DNA from 4 places in the Ruegeria sp. N11 genome. Region 3 is predicted to be linked to each of the others. Evidence: riboswitches for the same ligand, from Rfam matches in the RefSeq annotation. Region 3 holds a riboswitch; each other region holds the start of a gene.
The links. Region 3 has a riboswitch for cobalamin ahead of ACR0J8_RS05700 (DUF1636 family protein). Riboswitches for the same ligand answer to the same signal wherever they lie in the genome.
Positions count from the first base shown of each region.

Region 1: it holds a riboswitch for cobalamin, as region 3 does, so the genes downstream of both, ACR0J8_RS20915 (DUF1636 domain-containing protein) here and ACR0J8_RS05700 (DUF1636 family protein) in region 3, are expected to answer to the same signal.
Region 2: it holds a riboswitch for cobalamin, as region 3 does, so the genes downstream of both, ACR0J8_RS02650 (hypothetical protein) here and ACR0J8_RS05700 (DUF1636 family protein) in region 3, are expected to answer to the same signal.
Region 4: it holds a riboswitch for cobalamin, as region 3 does, so the genes downstream of both, ACR0J8_RS11530 (DUF4198 domain-containing protein) here and ACR0J8_RS05700 (DUF1636 family protein) in region 3, are expected to answer to the same signal.

Region 1 covers NZ_JBQFLX010000025.1:1,261-8,974, reverse strand. The annotation lists gene cobN (cobaltochelatase subunit CobN) at 1-2,638, opposite strand, end outside; gene cobW (cobalamin biosynthesis protein CobW) at 2,642-3,697, opposite strand; gene ACR0J8_RS20915 (DUF1636 domain-containing protein) at 3,694-4,074, opposite strand; cobalamin riboswitch at 4,169-4,376, opposite strand; gene ACR0J8_RS20910 (hypothetical protein) at 4,864-5,199, shown strand; gene ACR0J8_RS20905 (YybH family protein) at 5,371-5,877, opposite strand; gene ACR0J8_RS20900 (LysR substrate-binding domain-containing protein) at 6,145-7,020, shown strand; gene ACR0J8_RS20895 (hypothetical protein) at 7,184-7,522, shown strand; gene ACR0J8_RS20890 (HlyD family secretion protein) at 7,515-7,714, shown strand, end outside.
Region 2 covers NZ_JBQFLX010000002.1:140,652-148,365, forward strand. The annotation lists gene ACR0J8_RS02625 (SRPBCC family protein) at 1-461, opposite strand, end outside; gene nudC (NAD(+) diphosphatase) at 500-1,483, opposite strand; gene ACR0J8_RS02635 (bifunctional 2',3'-cyclic-nucleotide 2'-phosphodiesterase/3'-nucleotidase) at 1,661-3,541, shown strand; RNA gene ffs (signal recognition particle sRNA small type) at 3,581-3,679, shown strand; gene ACR0J8_RS02645 (alpha/beta hydrolase family protein) at 3,679-4,587, opposite strand; cobalamin riboswitch at 4,753-4,973, shown strand; gene ACR0J8_RS02650 (hypothetical protein) at 5,061-5,468, shown strand; gene ACR0J8_RS02655 (protein-tyrosine phosphatase family protein) at 5,470-5,973, opposite strand; gene ACR0J8_RS02660 (DNA polymerase III subunit gamma/tau) at 6,144-7,714, shown strand, end outside.
Region 3 covers NZ_JBQFLX010000004.1:131,348-139,061, reverse strand. The annotation lists gene cphA (cyanophycin synthetase) at 1-786, shown strand, start outside; gene ACR0J8_RS05705 (Mur ligase family protein) at 802-2,538, shown strand; cobalamin riboswitch at 2,647-2,849, shown strand; gene ACR0J8_RS05700 (DUF1636 family protein) at 2,951-3,307, shown strand; gene ACR0J8_RS05695 (ABC transporter ATP-binding protein) at 3,304-4,089, shown strand; gene ACR0J8_RS05690 (ABC transporter substrate-binding protein) at 4,108-5,055, shown strand; gene ACR0J8_RS05685 (iron ABC transporter permease) at 5,057-6,064, shown strand; gene tcuB (tricarballylate utilization 4Fe-4S protein TcuB) at 6,119-7,186, opposite strand; gene tcuA (FAD-dependent tricarballylate dehydrogenase TcuA) at 7,176-7,714, opposite strand, start outside.
Region 4 covers NZ_JBQFLX010000009.1:125,226-132,939, forward strand. The annotation lists gene ACR0J8_RS11520 (winged helix-turn-helix domain-containing protein) at 1-1,122, opposite strand, end outside; gene ACR0J8_RS11525 (LacI family DNA-binding transcriptional regulator) at 1,127-2,152, opposite strand; cobalamin riboswitch at 2,511-2,710, shown strand; gene ACR0J8_RS11530 (DUF4198 domain-containing protein) at 2,840-3,625, shown strand; gene cbiM (cobalt transporter CbiM) at 3,632-4,243, shown strand; gene ACR0J8_RS11540 (cobalt ABC transporter permease) at 4,240-4,821, shown strand; gene cbiQ (cobalt ECF transporter T component CbiQ) at 4,821-5,603, shown strand; gene ACR0J8_RS11550 (energy-coupling factor ABC transporter ATP-binding protein) at 5,600-6,256, shown strand; gene ACR0J8_RS11555 (AraC family transcriptional regulator) at 6,302-7,330, opposite strand; gene ACR0J8_RS11560 (acyl-CoA dehydrogenase family protein) at 7,443-7,714, shown strand, end outside.

The sequences.
Region 1 (7,714 bases), on a different contig from region 3:
TGCCCGGAGCCGGGCCAAAAACCCGCGGGTTCGGGGTCTGCCCCGCGAAGGGATTCCAGTCCGGCGCTTCGTCCCGCTGGGACAGCGCCCGAACGGCCTGGCCAAATAGAGCGGAGAGCGTTGGGAATACATCCCGGAACAGGCCCGAAACACGCAGGGTCACGTCCAGACGCGGACGGCTGAGGTCGGTGATTGGAAGCACTTCGATGCCTGATACCCGCTCTGATCCCTTGTCCCAGACCGGTTTCACGCCCAGCAGGTGCAGCGCCATCGCGAATTCCTCGCCTGCCGTGCGCATGGTGGCCGACCCCCATAGATCGACGATCAGGCCTTTCGGATAATCGCCTTCCTCCTGCAGGTGCCGCCGAACCAGTTCCTCGGCCAGTTTCACGCCTTGTGTATAAGCCGCGCGGGTCGGGACCGACCGGGGATCAGTGGTGTAGAGGTTCCGCCCAGTGGGCAGCACATCCGATCGTCCGCGATAGGGCGAACCCGACGGGCCAGCCTCGATCCGGTTTCCGGCCAGCGCGTCCAGCAAGGCAGTGCGTTCGGCGTGTGCAGATGGCGCGGGGTCGAAATTGCCGGTCACTTCAGGCACGCGGCCAAAAATATGCAGCCCGTTGCCAAACTGGCTTTCCTTGATGTCGCAGACAAAGCGGTCGATGCGGGTGATTGCCTCGGCGATACAGGTGGCCTGGTCAAGACCAAGATCGCTTTCCAGCCCGATGGCCTGAGCTTCTTCCCGGATATCTTCCTGCAAGCGGTCGCGTCGTTTGGGGTCAAGCCCGTCGGCGTTCGAGAATTCGTCCAGCAGCGATTCAAGCCGCACCATCCTGTCCGGCGTGCCGCTCTCCTTCATCGGGGGCGGGATGTGACCCAGCGTGACGGCTCCGATGCGACGCTTGGCCTGTGCGGCTTCGCCTGGGTCGTTGACAATGAAGGGGTAGATCACCGGCAAATCACGGATCAGCGCTTCGGGCCAGCACTTGGCGGACAGGGCAACGGATTTTCCCGGCAGCCATTCCAGAGTGCCATGGGCGCCAATATGGATCAGTGCGTCGGCGTGCAGGCTTTTGCGCAGCCAAAGGTAAAACGCGACATAGCTGTGACGCGGTGTGCGCGAAAGGTCGTGATAGTCGTCATCGCGCAGTTCAGGCGTGCCACGTTCGGGTTGCAGCGCGACCAGCGCCTTGCCCCGGTGCAGCGCGGTGAAATGGAACGCGCCATCAACAAAGGTCGGATCATCCTCGGGCTTGCCCCAGACTGTTTGCAGGTCCGTATTCAGTTGATCCGGCAAGTGTGCAAGCGCGGCCTGGTAATCTTCGAGCGACCAGGAAATCCGGGCGCCCAGCAATGTGTCGGCGATCGGTTCGGCTGGGGCTGTATCATACCCGGCGCATTGCAAATCTGACAGCATCGCTTCGGCTGATGCCAGCGCGTCAAGGCCCACGGCATGGGCCATCTGCCAGTCCTTGCCGGGGTAGGTGGACAGAACCAGAACCGGCACCTGTTCCGCTTTGGGTCGGTCGTTCAGATTCAGCCAGCCGGTTACACGATCAATGATCGCTTCGATCCGTTCAGGTTCAGCGCGGTGGGCAAAGCGGGAATATTCCAGGTGCGGATCGCGTTTGCCCGGTTCCTTGAATGAGGCGATGCCTGCCGAGATCCGCCCATCCACTTCGGGCAGCACGACGTGCATGGCAAGGTCGGCGGGGGAAAGACCGCGTTCGGCCTCGGCCCACGCTTTGCGGCGTGAAGTTGCCAGAGCGACCTGGAAAACCGGCACACCCGCCGCGTCAAGCGGAGAGGTTCCCGACGCACCTTTGCCCGAGAAGGAGGTGGCATTGATGATCGCAGAAGGTTCCAGTGCAACGATGTTTCGGCGCAACCAATCGGCGGCGGCAGGTGCCTTGAGGGAAGGGGCGAACATGCCCATTGCCTCGAACCCACGCGCCCGCAGGCTGTGGATCAGCGCGGCGACCGGGGCGGTGTCGGCGGAGGTCAGGTAGGCGCGATAGAAAGTGACGATGATGCGTTTCGCATCGTTCGTAAATGCGGTTTCGACCGGGGTTACGCCGCGGTCAGGGCACCAAACACCGCATTCCGGAAGGGTTTTGGCCCCCATCACCGGCCCGGCATAAAGACCTGCCGCCAATGCCATCTGCGCCAAAGCGGCCTGCGCCGCGACCTCGCCGCCGGTGTCGCACAGATGCGCCAGTCGCCGCAGGGTCGAGACGGGCAGGGTGGAATAGTCGTCCAGCCGGGTATCCTCACGCCCGTCGGCAGGCAGAACCGCCAGCGCGATGCCTTTGGCCTGCGCCAGCGCAAGAACCTGCTGCAGCCCGTATGACCAGTAAGGCACCCCACCAATCAGGCGGATCAGGATACCTTTTGCGCCGTCAAGCGTCTGTTCCACATATGTGTCAACGGACAGAGGGTGTTTCAGCGCCGTCAGATTGGCCAAACGCATCGTCGGCATTCGCCCTTCCGGCCCACCGCCGCGATGCCAGCCTGCCGCGAAAGCACCGAGATCACTGTCCGAAAAGGACAACATCACCAGATCCGCCGGGCTCTGGCCCAGATCGGTCGGGGTCTCGGTTTCTTCAAGCCCGTGGCTTTCGCGGAAGACGACGTGCATGGCTTACTCGGCGGCCTCGGTCACACCCACGAGGATATCCCGGATTTCGGCCTCTTTGATGTCGTCGTGCTCGGCAATGACCACAAGACGCGAGCGGCGCTCCTCGCCGGGTTCCCAGGGGCGGTCGTACTGATGACGCACCCGGGCACCGACAGCCTGAACCAGCAGACGCATCGGTTTGCCGGCAACTGCCGCATAGCCCTTGACGCGCAGGATGTTCAATTCCCTGGCCAGACGTTCGATCTTGGCAACCAGATCGAGTGGATCGCTTTGCTCCGGCAGTTCGACGATGATGCTTTCGAAGTCGTCATGTTCGTGGTCGTGATGACCGTCGTGATGCGACGGACGCGCGTCCATGTCATCCTCGGCTGCAGCTTCCAGACCGAGCACGACGCGGACGTCTACGACGCCTTCGGCAACCTCTACGACGGGCAGCGGGCGCGGGGCCTCGGCTGCGATGACCTCTTTGGCTTTGGCAACACCCTCTGGCCCTGCCAGATCGGGCTTGGTCAGCAGGATGATATCGGCGCAGGATATCTGATCCTCGAACACCTCGGAAAGAGGCGTTTCGTGGTCGATCGAGTCATCGGCCAGGCGCTGGGCATCCACCGCCTCGACGTTCGGAGCGAAGCGACCTGCCGCGACCGCCTCGGCATCGGCCAGAGCGATCACGCCGTCCACAGTGATTTTCGAGCGGATATCGGGCCAGTCAAAGGCTTTCAGCAGCGGCTTGGGCAGGGCGAGGCCGGAGGTTTCGATCAGAATGTGATCGGGGCGCGGGTCCAGCGCCATCAGCGCTTCGATGGTCGGAATGAAATCATCGGCCACGGTGCAGCAGATGCAGCCGTTTGCCAGTTCCATGATGTTCTCTGCCGGACAATCGGGAATGGCGCAGGATTTCAGAATATCGCCGTCGACGCCCACGTCGCCGAATTCATTGACCACGACCGCCAGACGTTTGCCCTGCGGGTTCTGCATCAGGTGCTTGACCAGCGTTGTCTTCCCTGAGCCCAGAAAGCCGGTGATCACAGTGACGGGAAGTTTCTCAAGAGTGCTCATTTCAGGGCTCCAATCGGGGGAATGCGGGAGGCGCAGTTTTTGCGGAAATGTTCGGGGCGCTCACGCCATTTGACCAAGCCGTCCTCGGTCGCCAGATATTTGGTCGCACCGTCGACAATGACGTCAACGTGTTCGGCTTCGTTCAGGTTCTCATAGACAAAGGTCCAGCGACCCGGTCCACCGCGCAGCACGATCGAGCAGCCCTGATCGCAGTTCGACAGGCATTCGACGGGTTTCAGCGTGATGCCTTCGGGCAGGTCGGCCTGTTGCAGCGCTTTGTGCAGCAATGTGCCGGGGCGTTTTTCATCATCCTCGACGGGCAGTCCACGGCGGCACGTGGTACAGACCAGCAACTCGACTGGTGCGGTCTCGGTCATGTCTCTCATCCCCCCAAATCCTCTTCGCGGGGGACGGGGTTTCATGCGGGCCACGCGTCTGCACATGGACCCGACACCGGAACACCCCGCCCGGTTTCTTCTTCGGGTGCTGGCAGGTCTCCCGGCTTGCGGATGTCAGAGGCTTGCTCTGGCAGATGTCCCGCCTTCCCGGCCTTTCGGCCAGTGGCTATGGGCACCCTCTCCGGTCACGGTCGCGGGGGCGGCTGCGTTTGACGGAAAAACCGCTGACGCATTCCCTTTTCATCCATCCAGGGATGGACACCAACGGGTCGGACATGCGGCACAGGCGGGGGACTTGTCAAGCTTCAGGATGCGCGGTTTTGCCGCCGGAAGGGAAAAGCGACCTGAGGTGGTCACTCAGCGGCATCGCCGGGCGCTTGCTGCGCCGGAAATCCTGCGTGATTGAGGGGTTCAGTGTGATGTTCGCTGATTTTGGAAGGGGTCGGCGGGACCCGGCCAGGCGGGGCAGATTCGGCTTCAGAGCCACTGGGGCAGGCCGTGTGTGGACGTTGCGGCGACCAATCGACCGTCATCTCCGAGCATCGCTAAACCGAGGGATTGGGGTTTCGTTGATTAAGTAGCCGCCGTTCCGACCGGCTCGGGGTACTCCATTTCAGTATTCGCGCAAGACCCGGCAAAAACGACCGCTTCGAGATCGAATCTGATGGCCGTCTTGCCGTGCACAGAGTAGCCAGAATTTTTGCAAAATTATGCCTCAAACTGTCCTTAGCGGGCGTCGGCGAACAGAATATGCCAGGAAACAAAAAAATGAAAAAGTTAGCAGCTTTTCTTGTGTTCTTACCCGTCGCTGCAGTTGCGGAAGACCGGGTGTTCGAGTGTGAAGCGCCGGATGCAAAATATCCGGAAATGGCGGCCACGCTGGTCAAATACGAAGGCCAGAACAAAGGGCATATTACCATTGGTGATATTGACAATAAGGCTGAGGTGTATCCCGGCCTCGACACCCTGACTTACCTGTATATCGGTGACGGCTTTACCCTGAATTACAACGTGAATCTCAAGACTGGCACGTTTGACTATTCGGCTTCGGGCAGCAAATCCGGATGGGGCAAAGGCAGCTGCAAGGAAGTTGTGGCCCAGTAATTCGCTAATGCCCGGTCTGCGGGTTGGGCCTTTCGGTTGCCGAGAAAAGTACTTGCCTGGTTCCGTCCTGAGGCCAATGTAGTTGGCCGTGGACGGAACCCGGTTAAAAGCGGCCGATCCAGTATGTGTCCAAGCCATCTGGGCGGCGTGCCAACCAATCAAATCTTTTGATCAGCAAGGTTCGGCACGCCCCGAACACGCGGGCGCGATTGATCTGCCGGCGCTGAAGGTATTCGCGTTGGACCAGATATCCCGCGCCACGCGCCATGTTCCGTCATCTTCGAGATGGTAGATATTGATGCCATGGCCCGTGGAAACAGTGGCAGGGCCCGGGTCACGCGGAACATCGGTGGCGGTAAACTCATAACGCTCAAACGCCCAGTCCGCCGCCACAACAAATTCCAGCGATTGCTTTTTCCAACTGGTGTGAACGGCGTCGAAATACCCGCGCACCCAAGGCCCGACCTTGGCTTTGCCTTCCATAACAGGCGCACCGGGTGCGATGAAGACCACGTCATCAGTGACCGTCTCAAGGAATTGATCCAGTTTGTTCGAGTTGATCGCTGCAAGATACGCTACGTGTGCGGCTTGCGGAGTGTCGGCTCTGGTGTCGGGCAGCGCCGGTGTCGCGATAGCCAACCCTATTCCAGTAAAAAGCATGGTTATCCTGATAGTCATATCGGCCTCCAAGCATTTGCGGCGATTGGACCTTGCCGGTTGTTCAAACCCGCCTATCAACGCAAAACGCATTGCAGGACGATCGTATTGCAACGCAATTCGACAGGCTTTTAGGGCAATCGCAATTTCAGATAGCTACACCACTGATTGTTCAACTCGTATCGGGTGTATTTCTCGACAATAGTTACGTTTGGTGTACCTTGCGAGGCAGGAAAAAATAGCAATCATTAAGTATTTCTACTGAATGACCTTATTGACTGGCATAAGTTGCCGCCGCTTTCGACCCTCAGGGCGTTTGAGGCGACCGGCCGTTTAGGCGGCTATTCTGCTGCGGCGCGTTCACTGAACGTAACCACTGCCGCAATTGCCCAACAGGTGCGAAAGCTTGAGGCTGATCTGGGGATTCCACTTGTGCGCCGAGAGGGACGTGGACTTGCTTTGACCGAGGCCGGTCGGACGCTGGCCAGCACCCTCAACGACGCATTCGAGCAGATCGCAAAAGGCATTGATGATGTGACGGCTCAGGAGGCCGCTCGCGGTGTGAGTGTGTCTACGACTGTCCGATTTGTCGACGCGGTCATCATGCCACGTCTTGGCGGCTTCTGGGCGGAACACCCCGGCATCCAGGTGTCCTTCGCTGCGGAAGGAAATTCGTGGGACGTCGATCTCGAAGCCTTTGACATTGCGATACGCGGAGGCCCGCCAAACCATGTTTGGAGCGGCGCGGCCCAGAAACTGCTTCTAAAGTCGCCGTTCGTATTATGCGGCACACCAGAGCTTGTCAGGTTGGGTGCGAAAAACCTGACCGATGTGCCGTGGATACAGGACAAGAGCATCGGTTCCCAAGTCTTTGAAGGTGTCGTCCGGGACTTCGGCCTGCGCGTCGACGACGTTCAGCTTGTTGATCCGGGGGGATCGAAGTTCGAGCTGGACGCCGCCTTGCAAGGCTACGGATTGCATCTAAGCCCTCTAGTGACCGTCAAAAAGTACCTGGATAAAGGCAGACTGGAAGCTATCGACGTGCCGCCGAAATGGGTGGCCTGCTACTTTGCGGTCTACCGAAAGGGGCGCATTTCCGATCAGGTAGGTGCTTTCTTGAAATGGCTTGAAGTGACGTGCGCACCACTTTCTCAGGAGGCTTGAGAACCTCGAACTGGATTCCGTCCAACGTCATATCGGGCACTGGCCCGTCATTATGTTCACGCTATCGGGCCGGGGGCTGATCAGAGTTGCCTCGTGCAGGATTGGTTTTTTTGATTTCAATCGCTTATCCTTGCCGGGGATCATTTGGAAACAGGAGGTTCACGTGAACAGCTCTATCTCTGATGAGGCGATGGCGCGGCTCCCGTTTTGGGTGACACCTCCGGGGGAAACAGACGGCTTTTTGATCGTTGTTGGGTTTCTTCTTGTCGTTGTCCTGCTGGGCTTCGGCGCATTGTATTTTACCGTGCAGGCTATCCCCGACCGCATGGCGGCAGGCGCGCACAAGGTTCAAATGCAACTGGTTGGTGTGCTTGGGTTGATCTCGCTGTTCACACTGAACAATGCCTTCTGGATCGCCGCCATTCTGATTGCCGCTGTGCCTCTGCACGAGATATTCCCGCTCAGGACCGAAGTGGACCTTTCGGAGAACCACGATGCTTGAGTTGGTATTCTCTGCATTGATCACGATTGTCCCGGATTACCTGTACCGTCGCTATAAGCAGGGCAAGAGATGGGGCCATGAAATAACCCTGTTCAACGTCTGGTATGAATTGCGGTGGGGTTTGACCGCCTGCGCAATACTGGCCGTTACGCTGATCACAGTGATCTTCTATTTTCACCCCTCAACGCGGAA
Region 2 (7,714 bases), on a different contig from region 3:
CCGTGTGCATGCCGCTCTTCCAATTCACGGGCAAATTCGCTCAGGCGAATCTGAAACTGTCGGCGGAACCGCGATTGTCCCAGCTTCAGGGACTGAAGCAACAGGCGAGCCGGTAGTGACTTCGCAGCAAGCGACATTTCGACACTCAGCCGGGTTTTGCGTTGGGACAGGGCAAGAAAGTCAACCGATGTCACCCCTTTCATACCCTTGCTGGACATCTCAAAGCACATGCGGGACGGGGTATCGCAATCGGTCATCTGTATTTCGACCCGACGCGGTTTTCCCCGCAGATTGAAATCCGTCAGCCAAGTGGCACCAGTTGTTATCGGGGCCTGTTCGTTCAGTCGCCGTACTTCGACACCCCGGCGCATGGCCATCCGCTCGAACCGCTCAAAATCCGCGACCATGTCGAAAACCGCGTCAATCGGGGCCTCGATATCTTCGCGCGCTGAAAACTGCATGTCCGCCCTCGGTGCCTTTGCCTTCGTTCAGTGTCTCGTCAGTCCAGAGTGTCTGCAAGCCAGTTTTGCAGCAAGAAATGCGCAATGGCGCCTTTTCGGGCCGGCAACAAGACCGGATGCTCTCCGGAAAAAGCGCGCATCATTTCCGATTTGCTGACCCACATCGCGTCTTCGATCTCGACCGGATCAATCCTGAGTTCGCGGGACAGGGCCTCACCCGCGCAGCCGAACATCAACGAGGCCGGAAACGGCCACGGCTGGCTGGCCAGATAGTGAACGGCACCAACTGGCACGCCTGCCTCTTCCATTACTTCGCGCCGCACAGCGGCTTCCAGCGTTTCACCCGGTTCGACAAATCCCGCAAGCAGCGAGTACATGCCTTCGGGCCAACCCGGAGACCGCCCCATCAGGACCGAGTTTCCATGGGTAATCAGCATGATCACCACAGGGTCGGTACGCGGAAAATGCTGCCCGCCACAAGTGGGGCAGCTGCGCTGCCACCCCGCCTGTGCAATTTCACTGGCAGCCCCGCAACGCGCACAGAACCGGTGCGTTTCATGCCAGCCGATCACGGCCTTGGCCGCTGCCGCAAGCTCGGCATCGCGGGCGCTCAGCCGCGTCATGATCCGGCGCAATTCGGCAAACACGTACCCGTCCGGCAGGTCCGGATGCTGCTGCTCGGACCGGTCTACAAAAGCACCGATATCCGACAAATCCTGCCCATCCGCCGACCAGTCCGATATATCCGCCGCAAAAATCGGTGCATCGTCTTCACGAAGGCCCAGAAATACCGGGGCTTCCACAACCCCTCCGGGACCTTCGCGCACCAGGCTATGTGCCATCGCGACCAATCCAAGCCGGTCCAGACCTTCGCCCTGCACCAATATCTTGCCACGCCAGACCAGCAGGCATTCGGCGCGTGGATCAGTTTTCATCTGTTCCAGCCTGTCCGAATCTCCCCGGAGATGCGCTGCGCGATCCAGGACCGAGCCGCCAAATGTCACTGTCTCCGCGTTTTTCATTTAATATCCTCAGTGTGTTGCGCACAGGGCTGCCACGACTGCCGAGTTGTTGCAATGCCAATTCATGAACACCTGGACGTGGCAATGCCGCTGAATGGTCCCACCGGCGCCAAGTTATTTGCACTTACTCATTCTTTTGGTGAACATGGCTTAGATTGAATTGCCCAAAGTAGAAAATTGCACCCGACCACTGTTTCGTCTCAGCGCCAACACACTTCAGCCGGTCGCATTCGGATTTTGGCCACGACCGATCTGCATATGAATCTGACAGGGTTCGACTATCACGCGGATGAACCGGATCCGGCGCGGGGCTTCACCCGAACGGCCAGCCTGATCCGCGCTGCCAGAGAAGAAGCGCAGAAAGACGGAGCACTGGTATTCCTGTTCGACAACGGAGATGCCCTTCAGGGAACGCCGTTTGGCGATTGGGCGGCAGAGCAGACTGATGACAACCACGTGTTGATTCAGGCCTTCCGGGAACTTGGCTATGACGCAATCGGACTGGGCAACCATGATTTCGACTTTGGCCTGCCGACGCTGAATCGTATTCTGGACGGCGCACCGTGCCCGGTGATTTGCAGCAATGCCCGGCAATTGACCACCGGGGCCAAATGGAATGACCGCGCAATACTAGAACGCTCTCTTCTGATCGACGGCGTCGAAACCCCGTTTCGTCTGGGTCTTTTGTCGATCCTGCCGCCGCAGACGGAGCAATGGAATGCCCACAGGGTTCAGGATGTGGTCGTGTTCGAAGATATTCTGGAGGCCGCGCAAAAGACGGTCGAGGCCCTGCGCACGGACGGCAGCGATGTGATTGTCGCGCTGGCGCATTCGGGCCTTGGACCTTCGGAACCCGCGCGCGGATTGGAGAACGCCGTCATACCGTTGGCCGCGATCGACGGGATCGACGCCATTGTTGCAGGCCATACGCATCTCACACTTCCCGGCAAGGATCACGAAGGGCTGGATCATACGGACGCAACCCGGGGGCATGTACATGGCAAACCGGTTGTCATGCCTAGCGTCGCCGGGACGCATCTTGGCATCATCGACCTGCATGTGCAGAAAACCTCTGCCGGGCCATGGAAGGTTGTCGGGCAGCAGGTTCAGCTGCCTCCTGTTCTTTCCCGGCACGGGAACGGAGCGGTATCCGAAGACCCCGGAATGCGGCATCTGTTCAGTTACGGCCACAAAGAAACCCGTGCACTGGCCTCAAGACCCGTGGGCCACAACAATCAAAGCCTGCAAAGCTATTTCAGCTTTTGCGCACCGGATCGGGGCCTCGCTTTGGTCGCCAGCGCCCAGGCAGCGGCATTGAACCTCCATCTGGACGAAGACCTACGGGGGCTTCCACTGTTGTCCGCTGTTTCGCCCTGCAAGTTCGGAGGCCGCGCGGGACCGCGCTCCTACACGGAAGTACCGCCCGGAAAGGTTCGTTTGCGCAATGTTTCGGATCTTCATTCTTTCCCGAATGAACTGCGCGCCGTGCTTGTCACCGGCGACATGGTCCGTGACTGGCTTGAAATGTCGGCGGGCATTTTCAATCAGGTTGATGCAGGAGCTGTCCGCACTCTGACCGATGAAACACGGGCCGGGCATAACTTCGATGTGCTGTTCGGCCTGACCTATCGGATCGATCTTTCTCAGCCGGCGCGTTTTGATTCTCACGGAATGCTGGTCGATCCCACCGCAAACCGTGTCTGCGAGATTTGCTGCGGTGGAATCCCTATTGAACCCACCCAGAAATTCGTTGTGGCCCTGAACAGTTACCGGGCCAGCGGCGGCGGACACTTCCCAGTTGCGCATCAGGCCCGGCAGATCGATCTGCCGACCTTACCCATCAGGGACGTCCTGCGCGACTATCTTTCGGGGGGATTACCGGGCGACCCGATGCAATCTGCGCCCTTCCCCTTCAGCCTTGTCCGGCTTCCCGGCCACGCTTCGATTCTGAAAACCGGGCCGGGAGCAAGGGCGCATCTCTCCGAACTGGACGCATACGATCCGCATGTGCTGGGGCATGACCCGGAAGGCTTTCTGCGGATCAGACTGTCACTCTGACGGGTTGTCTTCCTGGCGCAACTTCCCTATATCGACGATTGAGAGGTTGGCGCGGGCGAGCGCCTCGCCAACCTGGTCAGGTCCGGAAGGAAGCAGCCACAACGAGCCCCGCTTGGGTCGATGTCCAACCTCTCACTTCATCCCGCAATCGTCACATCTTTCCGGTCGGAACGGACTTGCTGCTCCGCAGACTCGATCAGCCTCGGCCAGACCGCTTTGTTTTTGCGCGCAAAAACACCAATGTGGCCAATGGATTTCAGCCCGAAATCCTTTGGTTCAAGCACATGACGGTTGGCGTCCGGGCCGTATAGCTCGGCCAGCCTCCGGACCGCATTTTCAGGCACCATCTGGTCGTCCGAAATCGCAAACAGGTCAACCGGACCACCGGCCCGCGACCAGGTCACTGCGGGCAGGCCTTGGCCAATTTCAGGCAGATAGCTGTTCGGCGAGGTGCACCATTTTCGCCATTGCCAGTAGACCTTTGACGGCAGGTCCGAACCAAACCCAATGGCCTTGCCGGGCAGATACCCCAGCATATGTACTGCAAAAGGCGCATGCCCGTACCAGAAGATTCCGGCCAGCCCCCGGTAGGGCCAGGGATGATCCGACAACGTAACCAGGCCGGAACACACACAAATCATCCGGTCGATCTGATCCACATCCGATTGCAATGGCCCAAGCATACCCCCCAGCGAATGACCAATGGTCCACTGCCGCGCACTTGGGAATCGCCGCCGCATCTCGGCCCGGGCCGCGGGAATATCGATCAGCGCCCAATCGAACATGGTGACACGCGAATCCTTCAAACGCCCCGATAGCGATTTTCCGAAATCGCGGTAATCATAGGTCAGACAGGCAATGCCCTGCTCTTCCGCCAGCCACCGGGCAAAATGCTGATAATAGTCCTGGGGAACGCCGGTCGCGCTGTTCAGAACAACTACGATATCAGGCGCTGCAACAGGCAGGTACAGACGACCCGACAGCATAGCCGTCCCGGCGGGAAATCGTATGTCTTCGGTCAAGACCTGTTCCTGTATGTCCAACATCTCATGCTCCGCTCTCAACTGAACAGTTCAGTTCACCTATCTGTCAGGCCAGTCGCCCGCTCAAGTCAACCCGGTGCAAACATGACCAAACGTCCGCTTTCCCGACCACGCATCGGACCAAATGCCTCGGCCCGCGCAATGCGCTTGACTCGGGGACCCCGCAACCGCTAGCGATGAGGCGATGGTTTCCGCGCCCTTTCCGGGGCCGGGATGAAAAGGGAACACGGTGCGGTTCTGTCTGGCATTGCCGGAAGGAACCAAGGCCGAGACTGCCCCCGCAACTGTAAGCGGTGAGCAATGCCGAAACACCACTGGCCGAAAGGCTGGGAAGGTCGGCAAAGCGATGACCCGCAAGTCAGGAGACCTGCCATCGATACTGAAACCGAAACTCGGGCGGGGTGTCCGGGCAGGTCCTGATGGCATAGCCCCGTCACACCTGATCCTTGCCCCGCGCCGCGCGCGGAGGGCGCATTATGATCTGGAAGACAAGGACACACGAATTTTCTGCCACTGTGTGCCAGCGCACCGGCAAACCCTGTCCGGCACTGGCGCAAATGGCGCGGGCTCTGACGCGCGCCGTGGCAAGCGCCGGCCCGGCCGCAACCCCGCAATTCGCCATTGAAGGCAGCAGCGAGCTTGCCCATTGCCCCGAAGGGTGCATGGCCCGGTTCCACGCGCGGCCAGACAAAATCCGGGTGTTTTGCGGAACGAATGAGGAAACTCCGGGCGACAGGTTGGAGGATTATGCAGACATGATGTTCTGCGCAGAGTTCCGTGCGCTGCCGTCCGCAATTCTGTCGGACCCGCCCTGCGCCATGCTTGAAGCTTCGGCCCTGGCAGGTCGCCAAGTAGCGGCCCAGGCCGGACATTTGTCGGCCTGACCTACGGGTCCGCGCTGGCCGGAATCAATTGCGTGGCCCATGCCAGTTGTGCATCTGTTTCAACCGCACAGGGCCGCACCGCCCTCAACCGTTTCAGGGCTGCACCCGGTTGCTCGCCACATTCGACCATCAGGCGCAACACCACCATTCCGGACCGGCCACAGCCGCCCCGGCAATGCACCAGAATGCGCCCGCCCCCTGACAGGGCATGGCGGACGGCCGCGCTTACATCGGGCCAGCGCGCGGTCACGGCGTCGGGGGGTGCACCGAAATCTTCGACCGGCAGATGGACCCAGCGGCAGGCGCGCGCCTGAATGTCGGTTCCGAAGTCACGCGCGCCGTCCTGCAGCATCTCGACTTCGGTCGTCATTGAAATGACAAGACCTGGCTTCCAGTCGGAAATCGCATTCAGGTCCTGGGCATATTTACCCCCGCGCCCCGGCATTGATGTCAGGGCCAGAGTACCTCCTCCGACCTGCAGCGCATGAATAATCATCTGAGACATGCAACGCGCCCTCCTTAATCGTTACGCACAAGAATCCGGTCAAAAATGCTTTCGCCTTCATTTTTACGCGCATCCCGAAGCATTCCCAAATGAATTTCGCGAACCGGCTGTGGACGCAGGCGGCGGCGCACTCTACGCTGCACTTCTGATACGAATCCGACAGAGCAGAAATGACCGACTCGCCACGCCCCGCTTATCAGGTTCTTGCCCGCAAATACCGCCCGGAAACCTTTGCCGACCTGGTTGGTCAGGATGCCATGGTGCGCACCCTGAAAAACGCGTTCGAGGCAGACCGGATCGCGCAGGCCTTCATCATGACCGGCATCCGCGGCACCGGCAAAACGACAACGGCGCGGATCATCGCCAAGGGCATGAACTGCATCGGCCCCGATGGCGACGGCAAACCGACGACCGAACCCTGCGGCCAATGCGAACATTGCGTGGCGATCATGGAAGGCCGCCATGTCGACGTGATGGAGATGGACGCGGCCAGCCGCACGGGCGTGAACGACATCCGCGAAATCATCGACAGCGTCCGCTATCGTGCAGCCAGCGCACGCTACAAGATCTATATCATCGACGAGGTTCACATGCTTTCGACCAGCGCGTTCAACGCGTTGCTCAAGACGCTTGAAGAACCGCCCGAGCATGTGAAATTCATCTTCGCCACGACGGAAATCCGCAAGGTTCCGGTGACGGTCCTGTCGCGCTGCCAACGCTTCGACCTGCGCCGGATCGAACCCGAGGACATGATCGGTCTTCTGAACAAGATCGCCGCCGCCGAGGGCGCCCAGATCGCAGAAGACGCACTGGCGCTGATCACCCGAGCGGCCGAAGGTTCGGCGCGTGATGCAACTTCGCTGCTGGATCAGGCGATCTCGCACGGGGCCGGGGAAACCAGTGCCGATCAGGTCCGGGCGATGTTGGGCCTGGCGGACCGGGGCCGCGTCCTGGACCTTATGGACATGATCCTGCGGGGCGACGCGGCGGGGGCTCTGACAGAGCTCAGCGCTCAGTACGCCGAGGGTGCCGATCCGCTTGCCGTGCTGCGCGATCTGGCCGAAATCACCCATTGGGTGTCCGTGGTCAAAATCACGCCGGACGCCGCCGAGGACCCGACCGTTTCGCCCGACGAACGCGCACGCGGTCAGCAAATGGCCGAAGCCCTGCCGATGCGCGTTCTGACCCGCATGTGGCAGATGTTGCTGAAAGCACTCGAAGAGGTCTCAGCCGCGCCAAACGCCATGATGGCAGCGGAAATGGCCGTCATTCGGCTGACCCATGTGGCCGACCTGCCAAGCCCGGAAGAACTGATCAAACGTTTGCAGGACGCACCTCCACCCACGCCGAACGGAGGCCCCGGTGGCGGCATGGCCGTACCCTCGCACGCCCCGGTACAACCTCAGGCATCGGCAAGGTCTTCCTACGTTTCCGCTCCGCATGGCCCTGCCGGCGCGCCGACTGCGGCCCTGGCACAGGACGTCCAAACCGCTCTGGCGCGCTATCCGACCTTCGAACATGTGGTCGAACTGATCCGGTCAAATCGGGACGTAAAGCTGCTGGTCGAGGTCGAAAACGGTGTGCGGCTGATGGCCTACTCACCGGGCCGGATCGAATTTACGCCGACCGATCATGCCCCGACAGACCTTGCCCAACGGCTGGGTACGGCGCTGCAGCGCTGGACAGGCAATCGGTGGGCCGTGTCCATCGTGGCAGATGGCGAAGCCGCCACGATTGCCGA
Region 3 (7,714 bases):
GGCGACATGCTGACCATCTACGACAATGGCCTGCATATCCCCGTGCTCTGGTCGCACCTGATCCCGGCGACACTGGAAGGCAAGGCGATCTTCAACGTGCAGAACGCCATGTTTGCTGCAGCCATGGCCTATAGTTTTGGCGTTGATCTGGACAATATCCGCCACGGGCTGCGGACCTTTGACACCAGCTATTTCCAGGCACCGGGGCGGATGAACGTTTATGACGAACATCCGTTCAAGGTAATCCTGGATTATGGCCACAACCCCGCCGCCCTGAAGGCAATGGCGGCGCTGGCCGACCAGCTAGAGATCAAGGGCCGCAGGCTGTGCGTCGTATCGATGCCCGGTGACCGTCGTGACGAGGACGTCGAGGATGCGGGCGCGGCGCTGGCCGGTCATTTTGACCACTTCATCTGCAAGGCTGACGACCGCCGTCGCGGACGCGGGCATGACGAAATTCCTCAGATGCTGCGGCAGGCGTTGATTGCAGGCGGCACGCCGGATGAGGCGATCACAATCATCCCTGATGAGGTCGAAGCGGTGACGGCGGGTCTTGAAATGGCAGCTCCCGGCGATCTGCTGGTGATATTCGGCGACGACACCACCCGCTGCTGGAAACAGATCATCTACTTCAATTCGGATGGCGACGCGCCCGAAGCTGAAGCGATCGCCAAGCCTGCCCCTGTTGAGACCTCTTTCGAGGACATGTTCGATAGCGATCAGGCCCTGATCCGGGACGAGCGCGGCGTGCGTCTGGCCCGCGAAATCAGCGAAGACGCGGATTGAGCCGAGGGCACCGGAATGGACAGAATTGAAGAGCTTGAGACCGCGCTGACCATCCCCAGCGCGACCAGTGGCGCGTTTCGGGTAGACGATGCGCGCCGGCTGACCGGGCCCGGGTTGCTCTGGGATCACCCGGGCGCAATCATGGACGTCTTTTTTGACCAAGAGCAGTCTTCGCGTGTCATTGAGCTGTGGCAGCATCATGCACGTCGTGTGCTGGATGCGCTCGGCTGGCACCAAGAAAAGCTGACATATCGGGTATTCACCGGCGGCGTGAACCTTGCGATTTCAGCGCCGATGGATCAGCTATATTCAGCGATCTTTGCGGTCCAGACCGCATGGCATTTCTGTGCCGCGGCGCTGGTCGGGGAAACACCCGGCGATTTCGACAAGATGATCGCCAACGTCCGCGACGTCATGGCCAAAGAGGCAAATCCGGCCCTGATCGCCCTGATCCAGGCGGCGTCGGCGCGGGGCGTCGATATCCTGTGTGACGACGACGAGATTTCGATCGGCCACGGGGTCGGAAGCCGGACCTGGGCCTGGAACGCTCTGCCTGCGCCTGATGAAGTCGAGTGGGACGCCTTGCACAACATCCCCGTCGCCTTCATCACCGGAACCAATGGCAAGACCACAACGACCCGGCTGCTTGAGGCGATCGCCCGGGCGGCGGGCAAGGTTGCCGGGCTGACCTCGACCGAGTTTGTCCGCGTCGGCGACGACATCCTCGACCGTGGTGATTATTCCGGCCCCGGCGGAGCGCGCATGCTGCTGCGCGACCGGCGGCTTGAAGTCGCCTGTCTGGAGGTTGCCCGTGGCGGAATCCTGCGCCGGGGTCTTCCAACCCATGCCGCCTCGGCTGCGGCTGTCACAAATGTCGCCAATGATCATCTGGGTCAGTACGGCGTCAACACGGTTCCGGAGTTGGCGCAGGCCAAGTTCGCCGTGCATCGCACCCTTAAGAAAGATGGCGTTCTGGCCCTGAACGCGGATGACCCCTTTGTCCGGGATGAGGCGCTGAACACGTCCTGCAGGATCTGGTGGTTCTCGCTGGACCAGAAAAACGCACTGATCCAACAATCCCGCGAGCAAGGACATTGTTGTGCCTTCCTGCGGGACGAGATGATCGTGTTCTTCGATGGCTCCACGGAACAACCGGTGATTTCGGTTCACGATGTACCGCTCGCTATGGGTGGGGCTGCCAGGTACAATATCCTCAACGCAATGACTGCGCTGTGTCTGGCCTGCGCACTGGATATCCCGATGCAGGCCATTCGCACGGGATTGTCCGGTTTCAAGCCAGACGCCAAAGATAATCCGGGCCGGTGCAACGAGTTTTCCCATAGCGGCGCCCGCGTCTTTGTCGATTTTGCGCATAACCCACATTCGGTCGAAGCGGTGTGCGAGGCTTTGTCCGGACTTCCGGCAAAGCGCCGCTTCATACTGCTAAGCCATGCCGGGGACCGGTCCGATCAGGACATCATCGATGTCACGCAAACGGCATTGCGGTTCCAGCCGGATGTGATCGTCGCTGCCGAGCTTGAGGGTTATCTGCGGGGACGCAACCTTGGTGAGATTCCAAAGCTGATTAAGCAGGCGGCAATGAACAACGGTCTTCGGGATGAGCAGATCCTGAGCGCGCCTTCCCCGGTCGAGGCGAGCAGGACAATACTGGATCAGATCGAACCGGGCGATCTTGCCCTGTTGCTGGTCTTGTCCGAGCGCGAACAGGTTCTGAAACTGCTGGAGAATTGAACCGGCACGCTGAACGCGAGGCACCCGGGCAGTTACCGATGGATGCCGCTCCGCCGCCGAACAGAGTGTCCTGGCAACAATTCTGTATTGACGCATGCCCGGGTCTGAGGCACTTAGCTAGAAGATGGTTCCCGAAGGAAGACCCGAGGGATGAAAAGGGAATACGGTGCGGCCCAGTGGGCCAAGTCCGTAACTGCCCCCGCAACTGTAAGCGGTGAGCGACGCCAAACACCCACTGGCCGAATGGGCCGGGAAGGAAGGCCAAGCAAGGACCCGCGAGTCAGGAGACCTGCCATCAATGTTCAACCAACCCGGGGCGGGGCGCCCTGGAAGGAGGCTTAGATGGCACGTCAGTCACGTGTTTACATGATCAGCACCTTCTGTCCGCGCTTGGCAACAAGTGGAGCGGACCATGTCAGACGCCACTGATCATGTTCTTCTGATCTGTTCGACATGCAACGGTGATTTGTCTGCGGACAAAATACGCTCTTCTTTGTCAGATGCGCTGCCGTCCGCGTTTGCCATTCGCACGGTCGATTGCATGGCCGGGTGTGCGCAGCCGACAACTGTTGGGTTTCAGGCCGCCGGCAAAGCCCAATACCTGTTCGGCGACATCCGGACCCCGCATGACATCGCGGCCTTGGCCGAATTCGCGTTGCAATATCAGAACAGTGCCGATGGATGGACCTGCGCGTCCGACAGGCCGAGCGCGCTTTTTGACAAAACCCTTTCCCGTTTGCCCCGAATGACTTTGGAGGAGCATTCATGACGACCTCTGCATTTCTTGCCGTGCGTGACGTCGAGTACTATGCGCTGAATGGTGATGTACTGCTGCAAGCGGCGTCTTTCGAACTGGAAGAAGGTGCCATCCTTGCAATTGCCGGGCCGAACGGGGCCGGGAAGACGACGCTTCTGAACCTGTTGTGCGGCACAGCCGAACTGGCGCTGGGCGACGTTTTGATCAATGGGCGCAGCCTGAAACACATGCCCGCCAACCAGCGCGCCCGAATGATCGCTGTTGTCAGCCAGCACGAGCTGCCGGATAGCAGATTGTCTTTGCGGGAATATGTGGCCTTGGGGCGAATCCCGATCCGGGCTGACCGGTCGAAAGAGGGCCACGCCGCCGAACTGGACAGGGTTTTGAACCTGACAGGTCTGAGTGATCTGGCGGAAAAACGAATGGGCGTACTTTCCGGGGGCGAACGTCAACGCGCGCATATCGCGCGTGCTCTGGCACAGAACCCTTCACTATTGTTTTTGGACGAACCGACAAACCATCTGGACCCCGACGCCAAGGGGCGGATGCTGTCGCTCGTTGCCGAGTTGGGCATAACGGTGGTCATGATCGTCCACGACCTCGTCATGATCCCCGAATTCGCCACTCACGTGGCCATGATGAAATCCGCGCGGCTCACGGGCTTTGGTCCCGTGGCCGATGTGCTGACCTCGGACCGGGTCCGGGAAACCTTTGGCGTCGACTACCTGTGCTTTCACCATGAGGGCCGCGTGATTCCGGCGCTGGATATCCGAAAAACCTCGGTCTCAAACTAACCCTAGGAGCATCTTTGAATGAAACAGATCTGGTCGGTGGTCCTGACCACAGCCCTGGCAGGCGGTGCGTCGGCACAAGAAATTGCCGTCGACAATTGCGGCAAGTCGCTAGTTTTTGAAACTGCACCCGAGCGGATTGTCGTGCACGATATGAACATGACCGACATGGCCTTTGCGCTGGGTCTGCAAGACAAGATCGTCGGGCTGACCGGCATCACCGGATGGTACAAAACCAGCCCGGAATTCGATACGCTGCGCGGCGATATTCCCGAGCTTGCGCCCAAATACCCAACGGTCGAGAACCTTGTGGCCGTCGAACCCGACATGTTCTTCGCGGGCTGGTATTACGGGATGAAGCCGGGCGGAGACGTGACACCTGACACGCTGGAACCCTTTGGCATCAAAACCTTGATCCTGTCCGAAAGCTGCGTGCATCTGGACAAGGACCGCCCCGAAGCCAGCATGAACCTGCTGTTTGATGACGTTCTGCGACTGGGCGAGGTCATGCAGGTCGAAGACAAGGCGAAGGAACTGGTTGATGGTTGGAAAGAAGAACTGACCGAGATCGAAACCCGGACCGCCGATCTGCCCAAACCGCGCGTTTTCCTGTTGGATGGTCCGGCTGATGCGCCCTTCACCGCGGGCAAGTTTGCCATTCCCGATGCGATAATTTCCGCAGCGGGCGGTGAAAACGTGACCCATGACATGGATACAAGCTGGGGCCGCACCTCGTGGGAAACGGTAGCGGCCGCCAACCCCGAATTTCTGGTGCTGCTGGATTACCAAACCGGCAACGGCGCCGAGGATACCTTCAAATTTCTGCAGGAGCATCCGGTTATGTCCCAGACAGATGCTGTCAAGAATGAAGCCTGGATTGGCCTGCGGTACGAGGAACTGACCCCGGGACCGGCAAATATCGAGGCGATCCTGAAAATGGCGCAGGCCATGCATCCGGATCTCAACTGATATGGGCCGACTCGGCCTGACACTTCTGCTGGGGGCGGTCGTTCTGGCCGCCCTTTTGCTGATCTCAACCATCTACGGCACCACATCCATTCCGGTTTCCGACACGTTCACCGCTGTCTTGCTGGGAACCGGTCTGAGTGACGGGGACATGTCGCCTTTGCACCGGATCGTGTTTGATTTGCGCCTGCCGCGCGCCCTGTTCGCGGCCGTAATCGGCGCCGGGTTGGGCATCGTCGGCGTGGTCCTGCAAACCACAACGCGCAACGATCTTGCTGATCCGTTCCTGTTCGGCCTGTCCTCGGGTGCGGCGGCCGGCGCCGTGTTTGTGATCACCGTGACCGGCGACGTGCTGGGCTTTTGGACCCTGCCGTTGGCCGCGTTCTGCGGCGGGCTTGTGGCGTCGGGCATCGTGCTGGCGCTGGTTCACGGTTTACGCACAAGCGCGCCCGAAAAACTGATCCTGGCCGGGCTTGCGGTTTCGTTCCTGTTCTCGGCCATCACCAACTACCTGATTTTTGCAGGCGACAGCCGCGCCGCGCATTCCGTGATTTTCTGGATGCTGGGCGGTCTGGGCCTGGCCCGCTGGGAGACGTTTCCGCTGGTCTGCGCAGGCCTGCTTCTGATCCTGAGCTTTTCTCTCTACCGCAGCCGCTGGCTCGACGCGCTGCTGACCGGCGATCTTACTGCCTCCACCCTCGGCGTACCCGTGCGCGGACTGCGGTTCAGCATGTTCTTTGTTGCGGCGCTGGCAACGGCGGTGTTCGTCTCGGTCGCCGGTGTCATCGGTTTCGTCGGTCTGATGGTCCCCCACATCGCCCGCGGAATCGCGGGGCCGCTGCATGGCCATCTGCTGCCGACCGCAGCTCTCGTCGGCGCGGCATTGCTGACGGGCTCGGATATTATCAGCCGTTTGTTGCTGGCCCCGCAGGAATTGCCTGTCGGGATCGTGACAACCTCAATCGGATCGGCGTTCGTGTTCCTGCTCCTGTTCAGGACCAGAGCCCGCTGACCGGACCCTTTCCACCTTCGATCCAGGGCGCAAGCAGCGGCTGGTGCGAACCATTTATGTGCCGCGCTTCCTCTGTGCATCTCTGATAAGTGCGGCGAGGCGATAGAACCCATGTGCCATCTTGGTATAGGGCATCAGCAGGAAGAAGGTCAGAACCGACCCCAGATGGATGGCCAGAAGTGCGGGCATCACTGTGGTCGAGCCGAGCACGTAAAGGACAAGGCCGCTGAGGCCAACAAACCCCAGCAACAGGATAAAGCCCATTTCTCCGCCCCACGCGGAGGTGTCGCCAAGGTCACGATCGGATTTCTGCTTCAACATGACCATGCCGCCACAGCCGATGGTCAACAGGATACCGCCTGAGACGCCAAGCAGCTTGGGTAATGACCAGAATCCGTAGGGTGCATGCAGGCCAAAGCCGTAATGCATCACTGTCGCAACCGAGGTTGAGGCAAAGCAAAGCAGGAACCCATACATGATCGCCTGATGCACGTGTCGGCGGGCCTGGCTGAACCGGTCTTCATCTTCGAAATTGCAGCCTTCGCCGTGGCCGGCGGCAAGATCCTGCATCGTTCCGGCGCGTTTGAACGCCGCCGTCAGATCGGCCCATTGGATCGGTTTTCCGTCAACCGCACGCCAATAGCGGCGCAAGCTGATGGCGATGCTGAACAGCGGCAGCAGGAAGGCGGGCATAAAGATCGCCACCATCGCTTTGTGGGAAAGAGCCGCATAGAAACCGTCGCCGCCAGAAGACCCGATTGCCCGGACCGCCCAAAACAGCGCGGCAAAACCGAGGACCAGCGCAAGCACAATTGCCCCTCCTTGGGTGTGGAAGCGACGCGCCAAAGGCTGGGGCCAGGCGAAGCTTTCCCAACTGTCACGGCGCACCTCGGCCAAAGCAGCAGGCAGGTTCAGATCAAACTCGTGCGGGGCGGTGTACTGGCAGGCATAATAGCAACCCCTGCAATTGTGACAGAGGTTGGCGAGTTGGGTGATGTCGCCATCCGAGAACGCGCGCTCGGCGTGCAATGACGGGAAAACCGAGCAGTAACCCTCGCAATACCGGCAGGCATTGCAAATCTCGGTCTGACGGCGGGCATCCTGTATCAGTTCAGTTTGCATGAGCGGCGGCCTCACGTCCTGCTATGCGTCCGAACACCGTTCCAATGGTCATGCCGAACCCGGCCAGATACCCCTGCCCCAGGATCGATCCCGCCATGGTTTCTCCGGCCGCCCAAAGGTTCCTGATCTTGCCGTTAGGGGTTGAACACTGTGCCGTCTCGTCGACCTTGAGCCCCAGATAGGTGAAGGTCACACCGGTGCGCAGCGAGTAGCCATAGAACGGCGGTTCCGAGATTGGGCGGGCCCAGTTTGTCTTTGGTGGTGTCAGGCCGGATGTGGAAACTCCGTCCAGCTCGGTTGGATGGAAGCCGCTGCCGTCGCCACAGGCGGCATTGAATTCGGCGACCGTTGCCTTCAGCTTTCCGGCAGGCAAGTCCATTATGTCGGCCAGTTCATCCAGAGTATCAGCCTGAAGCGGCGGGAAAACAGACGGCATGAACAGGTTCAGCGATTTGGCGTCGATGATCACGTAGCCCACCTGTTCCGGCTGGGCCGCCACCAGACGACCCCAGATCGCGTAGCGCTTGG
Region 4 (7,714 bases), on a different contig from region 3:
GGTGCGGGCCTCTGACCAGCGCAACTTTCGCTCGGGCCAGACGGATTGTACCCGCAATTCGCCGCTATCCCTGTGGGCCTTCATGTCGATCCGGCCGATCAGCCGATCACCTTCGAGCAGGGGGAAGACATAATAGCCGTAGGTTCTTTTGGGCGCGGGCACAAACACTTCGATCCTGTAGTGAAACCCGAACAGGCGTTCGGCTCGGTTTCGATCCCGCAGCATCGGGTCAAACGGGCTGAGCACGCGAATTCTGCCCGGTGGCGCGGGCAGTTCAGGGGCCTCTTCAACCAATCCCGGGCGGGAAAACACTTTCCTTGTACGCCCATTCGCGCAATTGATTTCGACTTCCTCAATTGCGCCGTTTTTCTGGGCTGCGGCGCACCAGTCTTTCGCCTCGGCCGCGCTGACCGTATCCCAGAACGCAGCCAGTTCGCCCGATGTTGCAAACCCCAACCTGTCCAGGGCGGCGTTGCACAGCCAGTCCACCGTTCCTTCGGCATCGCATGGTGCATAACCGGGGCACAGATGAGTTTCTATCACCCGTTCGGTCAGGTCGTAGCGTTTCTGAAAGCCATCCCGGCCAATGACGGTCAGCGCGCCCGAGCGCCACAAGAACTCCAGCGCGGTTTTGGACGGGTGCCAGTCCCACCAGCCGCCCGATCCTTTCTTTTCGTCCTTTCCCACATCGGACGAGGATACCGGACCGTGATCGCGGATGTGCAGCAGAACCGAGGCGAACTGTTGTTCAAATCCATCCCGCCGCCAATTCTTCCAGCGGGCTTTCAACAAATCGGCGTCGCGCTGAAAGCGCAGGTGCCAATGCCGGTAGAACTCCATCGGAATGACGGCGGCGTCATGTGTCCAATGCTCGAACAGCGCCCTGTCCCGTTCATACAGGCGCTTCAGATGTGTGCTGCGATAGGTGGGCCTGCGCGAAAACAGGATCATGTCATGGGCGCGGGCCACAGTGTTGATACTGTCCAGCTGAACAAAACCAAGCCGTCGGATCAGGTCCAGAAGATCCGCGCCCTTTGCGCTGCCCGACGGGGTTTCGGACAGCAAGTGACGATCCATGAACACCGCACGGGCTGTCCGGTTGTCCAGTTTCGGCAGTGCCAAGACTCTAACGCCGCTTCAGTGTGTCGCCGTAGCTGATTTTTGGCGTCAGGGTTACGCGGGTTTCAATCTCGGCTTCCGGGTCGGCCAGCTGTGCCGCGATGATCCCTGCGGCCTGGCGGCCGATTTCCAGCCGGCAGGCATCCATGGTTGCCAGTTTGCGGGGCAGACCTTGCAGCAGTTCGACATTGTTGAACCCCGCCAACCCGATCTGACCAGGGATGTCGATCCCCTGATCCAGCAGGTACAACAGCCCGCCAGCGCCGATCATATCATTGGAATAATACAGAAAATCCAGTTCCGGCGATCGTTCCAGCATCGCCTGCGTCATCTCGCGCCCCTTGGCCAGTGCCGACCCGCCCGAGTAGAACTCGCGGTCCTCGATCTCGATCCCGTGTTTGCCCAGAACCTCGGTAAAGCCCTCGAAACGTTTGCGCGCGCGGTGGTCCAAAGGCATCTTGGTCCCCATGAAACCGATATGCTGGTATCCGGCCTTCAGAATGGCCTGCGCCATTTCACGGCCGGCACGGCGGTGTGAAATGCCGACCATCGCATCCACGGGTTTGCCGTCGGTATCCATGATTTCGACCACCGGAATGCCCGCGGAATCCAGCATCGCCCGGGCCGCTTCCGTGTGTTCCAGGCCTGCGATGATCACGCCCGAAGGCCGCCACGAGAGCATCTCGTAAAGGACCTTTTCCTCTTTTTCCGGCAAATAATCGGTCACGCCGACCACTGGCTGCAATTCGGTGTCTTCCAGAACCTGATTGATGCCGGTCAGGACCTCGGGGAAGACCATGTTGGACAGTGAGGGGATGATGACCGCAACCAGATTGACCCGGCTGGATGCCAGCGCACCCGCAATTTTGTTGGGCACGTATCCCAGCTCTTTTGCGGCGGCCAGAACCCGTGTTCGGGTCGCATCCGATACATCACCCCGATTGCGCAGGACCCTGCTGACCGTCATTTCGGATACCCCCGACGCTTCCGAGACATCGCGAAGGGTGAGCGGGCGTTTTGTTTCTGTGGTCACGAGGCACCTGCACTGTTGTTTTGCCCGATGGTAGCGTGAACACGGCGACAAGTACAACAACTCTGCTTCTGCATCGGGCGCTGGGCCGGTCGGACCTTTTGTGCATCGGAGCGACCCTACATATTTGTAACGAGTTCAATTAAACACGCGAGTCAACGCCCGCAGTTTCAGGCCTAAAAATCTCAAGTCCGCGAACTGAACCGACGACTATTGAACACATAAAGAGATCTAGGAAAACACACACACTCGCGGTGGCGCATACCAAACCGCGTAGCAAGCGCGAACATGCAATTTCTGATTTCGCAAATGGCCCATGCAACGCCGCAATCAATTGTTGACCGTGTCTTACATATTCTGGCATGAACGCGCCATGTTCGGTTCCGGGGACATCTTCGGAAGCAATAGGGAATGCAGTGCGGCACATTTTGCCAACTCTGCAACTGCCCCCGCAACTGTAGGCGGCGAGCGCGGCTGATAATGCCACTGGGGTATCCCGGGAAGGTTAGTTTAGCGCTTTGACCCGCAAGTCAGGAGACCTGCCGAACATGCGCCCTTGGAAGGGGCGTTCATCATCGGCGACGGGGTGTGCGCCGGATCTGTTTGCCCGACAAGGCAGATGGCTTCGCGTTCCCCATCGTCAAAGCAGAATTGTTCCGGGGAAGGCGCGACGTGAGAAGGACTCGATTTGTGAAAAAACTGCTGGTGGCTGCAACGGCTGCTTTGGCGATGCCTGCATTGGCGCAGGCCCATTTCCTGCTGGAATATACCGACGACACGATGATCGAACGCCCCGGTGACGTTCCGGTCAAACTGGTTTTCTGGCACCCGTTTGAAGCTGGTCACGTGATGACCCTGGAAAAACCGGAAGAATTCTTTGTGATCCACAACGGTGAAAAAACCGATCTGATGGGTACGCTGCAAGAAACCACCTTTGAAGGACCGGACAACATTGCCAAAGCGTTCCTGGGCTCGATTCCGGTGAAGCGCTCGGGTGACTATGTGGTGGTTACAGTTCCTGCGCCTTACTACGAAGAATCCGAGGATATCTATATCCAGCAGATCACCAAGGCTTACCTCAACCGAAACGAACTGCCGACCGATTGGGATCAGCCGCAGGGGCTGGCCGCCGAGATTCTGCCGCTGAACAAGCCTTACAACATCATCGCCGGGTCAACCTTTACCGGTCGCGTGTTGAGCGAGGGACAGCCCGTCGCCGGCGCAAAAATCGAAATCGAGTACATCGCCGCAGCACCGGACATGACCGGCACCGGCGCGAAGGACGCCACCGTGTCCCCATTGCCGGGCGGCGCGTTGGTCGCGATTTCGGATGACAACGGATATTTCACTTTTGGTGTGCCAAAAGCCGGGTACTGGGGCTTCGCCGCTTTGGGCGTGGGCCCGGAAACCGAGCATGAAGGCAAAGAGCTGAGCCAGGATGCGGTCATCTGGATCCGCGCCTGGGATCTGGAGTAAGCCTGAATGCACATCGTCGACGGAGCCCTTTCCAACCCTGTCGTGATCGGCGGTGCGGTCGCCGCGGCTGGCGGGATCGCATTGGGCCTGAAATCGCTGGATCTGGATCGCATTCCCACGGCGGGCGTGTTGTCGGCCAGCTTTTTTGTCGCCTCGCTGATCCATGTGCCGATTGGCCCGTCGTCTGTGCATTTGATTCTGAACGGTCTGGCCGGGCTTCTGCTCGGCTGGGCCGCCTTTCCGGCCCTTTTTGTCGGCTTGCTGCTGCAGGCCGTGTTCTTTGGTTTTGGCGGATTGACCGTGCTGGGGATCAACACGGTGAATATCGCCCTTCCGGCGGTGCTGACCTGGATGATCTTTGGTCGCCTGATCGCACGTGGCTCACCTGTTCAGGGGGCGATCTGGGGCGGAATTGGCGGCGCGTTTTCGATCGCGGCCACAACGGCTTTCGTCGCGGTTTCGCTGGCGCTGTCCGGCGATGAGTTCCTGCCCGCTGCCAAGCTTGTCTTTTTCGCCCACATTCCCGTCATGGCTATCGAGGCCGTGCTGACAGGTTTTGCCGTTCTTCTGGCCCGCAAGGTCAAACCGGAACTTTTTGTAAAGGTTGCGTCCACATGAAACAGTTGATCCTTGTTTGTACGCTTGCTCTCGCCCCGCTCCCGGCTCTTGCGCATAAGGTTATTGCAGGCGTTTTTCCGGCAGGCGACGCAATCGAAGGCGAGCTGGGGTTTTCCAATGGCGATATGGCCGCAGACCAGGAAGTCATCGTCTATGGCCCCGATGGCTCTGAACTGGGACGCACAGTAACCGATACGGACGGTTTCTTTCTCTACAGCCCGACCAAAGCTGTGACTCATACATTCAAGGCAGATCTGGGTGCAGGGCACGTCGCCGAAGTTGCCATGCCGGCCGACGAAGTGGCCGAAATCATGGGGGTCGAAGCCGAGCTTTCTGAAACAGCCACGCCGGTTGCATCTGCGGATGGCGCGGCAGCGGTGACAGTGGCCTCGCTCTCGGATGAGGAACGAGCGGCCATCGCCAAAGCGGTGCGCGACGAAACCCGCCCACTGCGGCGCGAGATCGCCGCCTATCGCGAGCACAATGATCTGCAGAACATCTTGGGTGGTATTGGCTATATCATTGGTCTGTTCGGCATCGGCTTTTACCTGGCCGCGCGTAAAAAGATGGCCACCTGATGGCACATGCGCTGGAACCACAGGCCAAAACACTGGCCGAGGCAGGCAAAGCCGCCCATTTCGGGATGATCGGAGACTACGATCCCCGTATGCGCATCGTGCTGGCCTGCATCTTTGCCATCGTCACGGTTGCCCTCAACAGCATTCCGGCGCTGATCGGCGCTTTGTCCGTCTCGCTTGGGTTACTGGTGATGTCACGCTTGCCAGTCGGCCGGACCCTCAAGCGTATGGCCATGATGGACAGCTTCATCATCTTCATGCTGGTGTTGCTGCCATTCTCAATGCCCGGTGACGCGATGTTCACGGTTTTTGGCTTTCCGGCCAGTTGGCAGGGCCTTTGGAAAGCTTTCGAGATTGCACTGACGGCCAACGCGGTCATCCTTGCGCTGATGGTTCTGGTCGGAACGATGGAACCTGTGACGCTTGGACACGCTTTGCACAAGCTGCGCTGCCCCGAGGCGCTTGTGCACCTTTTGATGTTCACCATCCGCTACATCGAGGTGTTGCGGGAAGAATACCTGCGCCTGCGCGGCGCGATGAAGATTCGCGGATTTCGCCCCGGCACAAACTGGCACACCTACCGAAGCTTCGGGTATCTGGTCGGCATGATGCTGGTGCGCGCGATTGAACGGTCAGAGCGGATTCTGGCGGCGATGAAATGCCGGGGGTTTTCCGGGCGTCTTTTGTTGCTGCAGGACTTTAACATGACACGACGCGATCACATGTTCGCCGCGATGCTGTGCACCGTTTGCCTTGGCCTGCTGTTCCTGGATTATCTATGACGATCCTCAAGCTTGAAGACATTTGTTTTGCGTACCCTGGCCAGCCACCAGTGCTGGACGGCGCTTCGCTGCAGCTTGAACCGGGGCAGCGCCTCTCGATTGCGGGCCCGAATGGCGCGGGAAAGTCTACCCTGTTTCGTATTGCCCTTGGCCTGCAAACGCCAAGCGCCGGGCGCGTGACCGTCCTGGGAAAGGAAAGGCGCGTCGAGGCGGATTTTCACGAAGTCCGCCGTCAGGTCGGGCTGGTTTTTCAGGATCCCGATGATCAGTTGTTTTGCCCGACGGTGGCGGAAGACATCGCATTTGGTCCTCTCAACCTCGGGCGCAGCAAGTCCGAGGCGCTTGCCATCGTCGACAAGGTGCTTTCCGATCTGGATCTGTTAAACCTGCGTGATCGCATTACGCACAAGCTCTCTGGTGGAGAGAAGCGGCTTGTGACCCTTGCAACCGTTTTGGCGATGGAGCCGGAGGCGCTGCTTTTGGATGAGCCCACCAATGCGCTGGACGCCAAAAATGAAGCGCGACTTCTGGAAATTCTGCGAAGCCTGCCGCAGGCTATACTGCTGGTAAGCCACGCACCATCGTTTCGCGCGGCATTGGCACCAGACACGCTGGAACTGCGAAACGGGCGGATTGTCAGCCCAAGTGAATGACCTGTTCGCACGAGCTATGCGAATGTCCGCGACGGAGTGCCGTCGTCAGGAAGCCTGCGCGTGCACGCGGTATGACCCGGGGGTCCGGCTGGTCCACTTTCGAAAGGCGCGGTGAAAATTCGCCGGAGCCGAAAACCCGGTGTCAAAGGCGATCTGTTCAATACTGAGCGTACTTTGCTGAAGCGCGCGGATGGCAATGTCGCGGCGCAGTGCATCCTTGATGTCCTGAAAAGAAGTCCCTTCTTCTTTCAAACGCCTGTTCAAGGTCCGCGGCGTCATTTTCAGGGCACGCGCTGCATCGGGAAGCTGGCAGGTTTGCCATGTTGCGCCGTAGAGAAACGCGCGGACGCGAAGGCTGTTTGTATGTGCGCGCGAACCGGTAAAGATCCAGTCCAGCGGCGCGCGTTCAAGGAACACGGATGCCTCAGCCGAGCTGCGGGTTACCGGGCGGGTGAACTGGCGCGGGTCGAAAAGGATACTGGTCTGCCGAGCGTCAAACTCGACAGCGCATGGGAAGACGACGGCGTAGTCGGCGGCAAATTCCGGGCGGGCAAAGGCAAAGCGAACGGCTTTTACTGGTGTTTCCGTCCCGCCAAGCCAGGACAAAAGCCCATGCGCCAGTTTCAGGATCAGCATGTGGCCGAAACGCTGCGGGCGCGTGTCGTCCGAATATGGGACCAACGCCAGTTCCACCGCGTCGGATTTGCTGTGCAAGTCCAGGCGGAAGTCATCCAGAAGCAGGTTCCAAAATGTCGAGAAACGATAAAGCGCCGAGGTCAGGCTGCTCGCTTCGCGCTGTACCGTCACCAAATGCTGCAGGGCGCGGGGCCGGATCGGACGGCTCCAGAGCCCCATCATTTCGTCCCCGGTTTCGGGCGCGGCAAGCTGATAGAGCCGGGCGATTTCATTCAGTGTGACGCGCTGAGAAGGTGCCATCGGGTTGGCCTGCAGGCCCGAACGCTCCAACAGCGATGTCATTTCTGCCGGAGTGCAACGGGACTTCAGCGCATCCAGCCAATCCTGGACAAATCCCGCCGATACAGTCGTCAGAGATATCGGGTCATGGCTGGTCATCTGAACCTCACGTTGGCGTAATCGGATATCATTTTGTCAAGAAATGAGCTTATCGGCAAACCATTGGGCGGGTAGATGACGCGAAACCATAGTCGCCGCAGGGGAGCCTGGCATGTCCTATCAGCCGCCCGTACAGGATTTGATGTTTTGCATCGAACACTTGTCCCACTGGGACAAGGTGTCCCGGGTGGAAGTGTATTCGGAATACGACCTGACGGATATTGGTGCCGCTCTCGAGGGATATGCCCGGTTCTGCAGCGAACAGATCGCGCCATTGTCACATATCGGGGACACGCTGGGCGCGCAGTTCGACAATGGCCGTGTGACAATGCCCGAGGGTGACGCGCAAGCTTATGTGCAGTTCGTCGAAATGGGGTGGCAGGC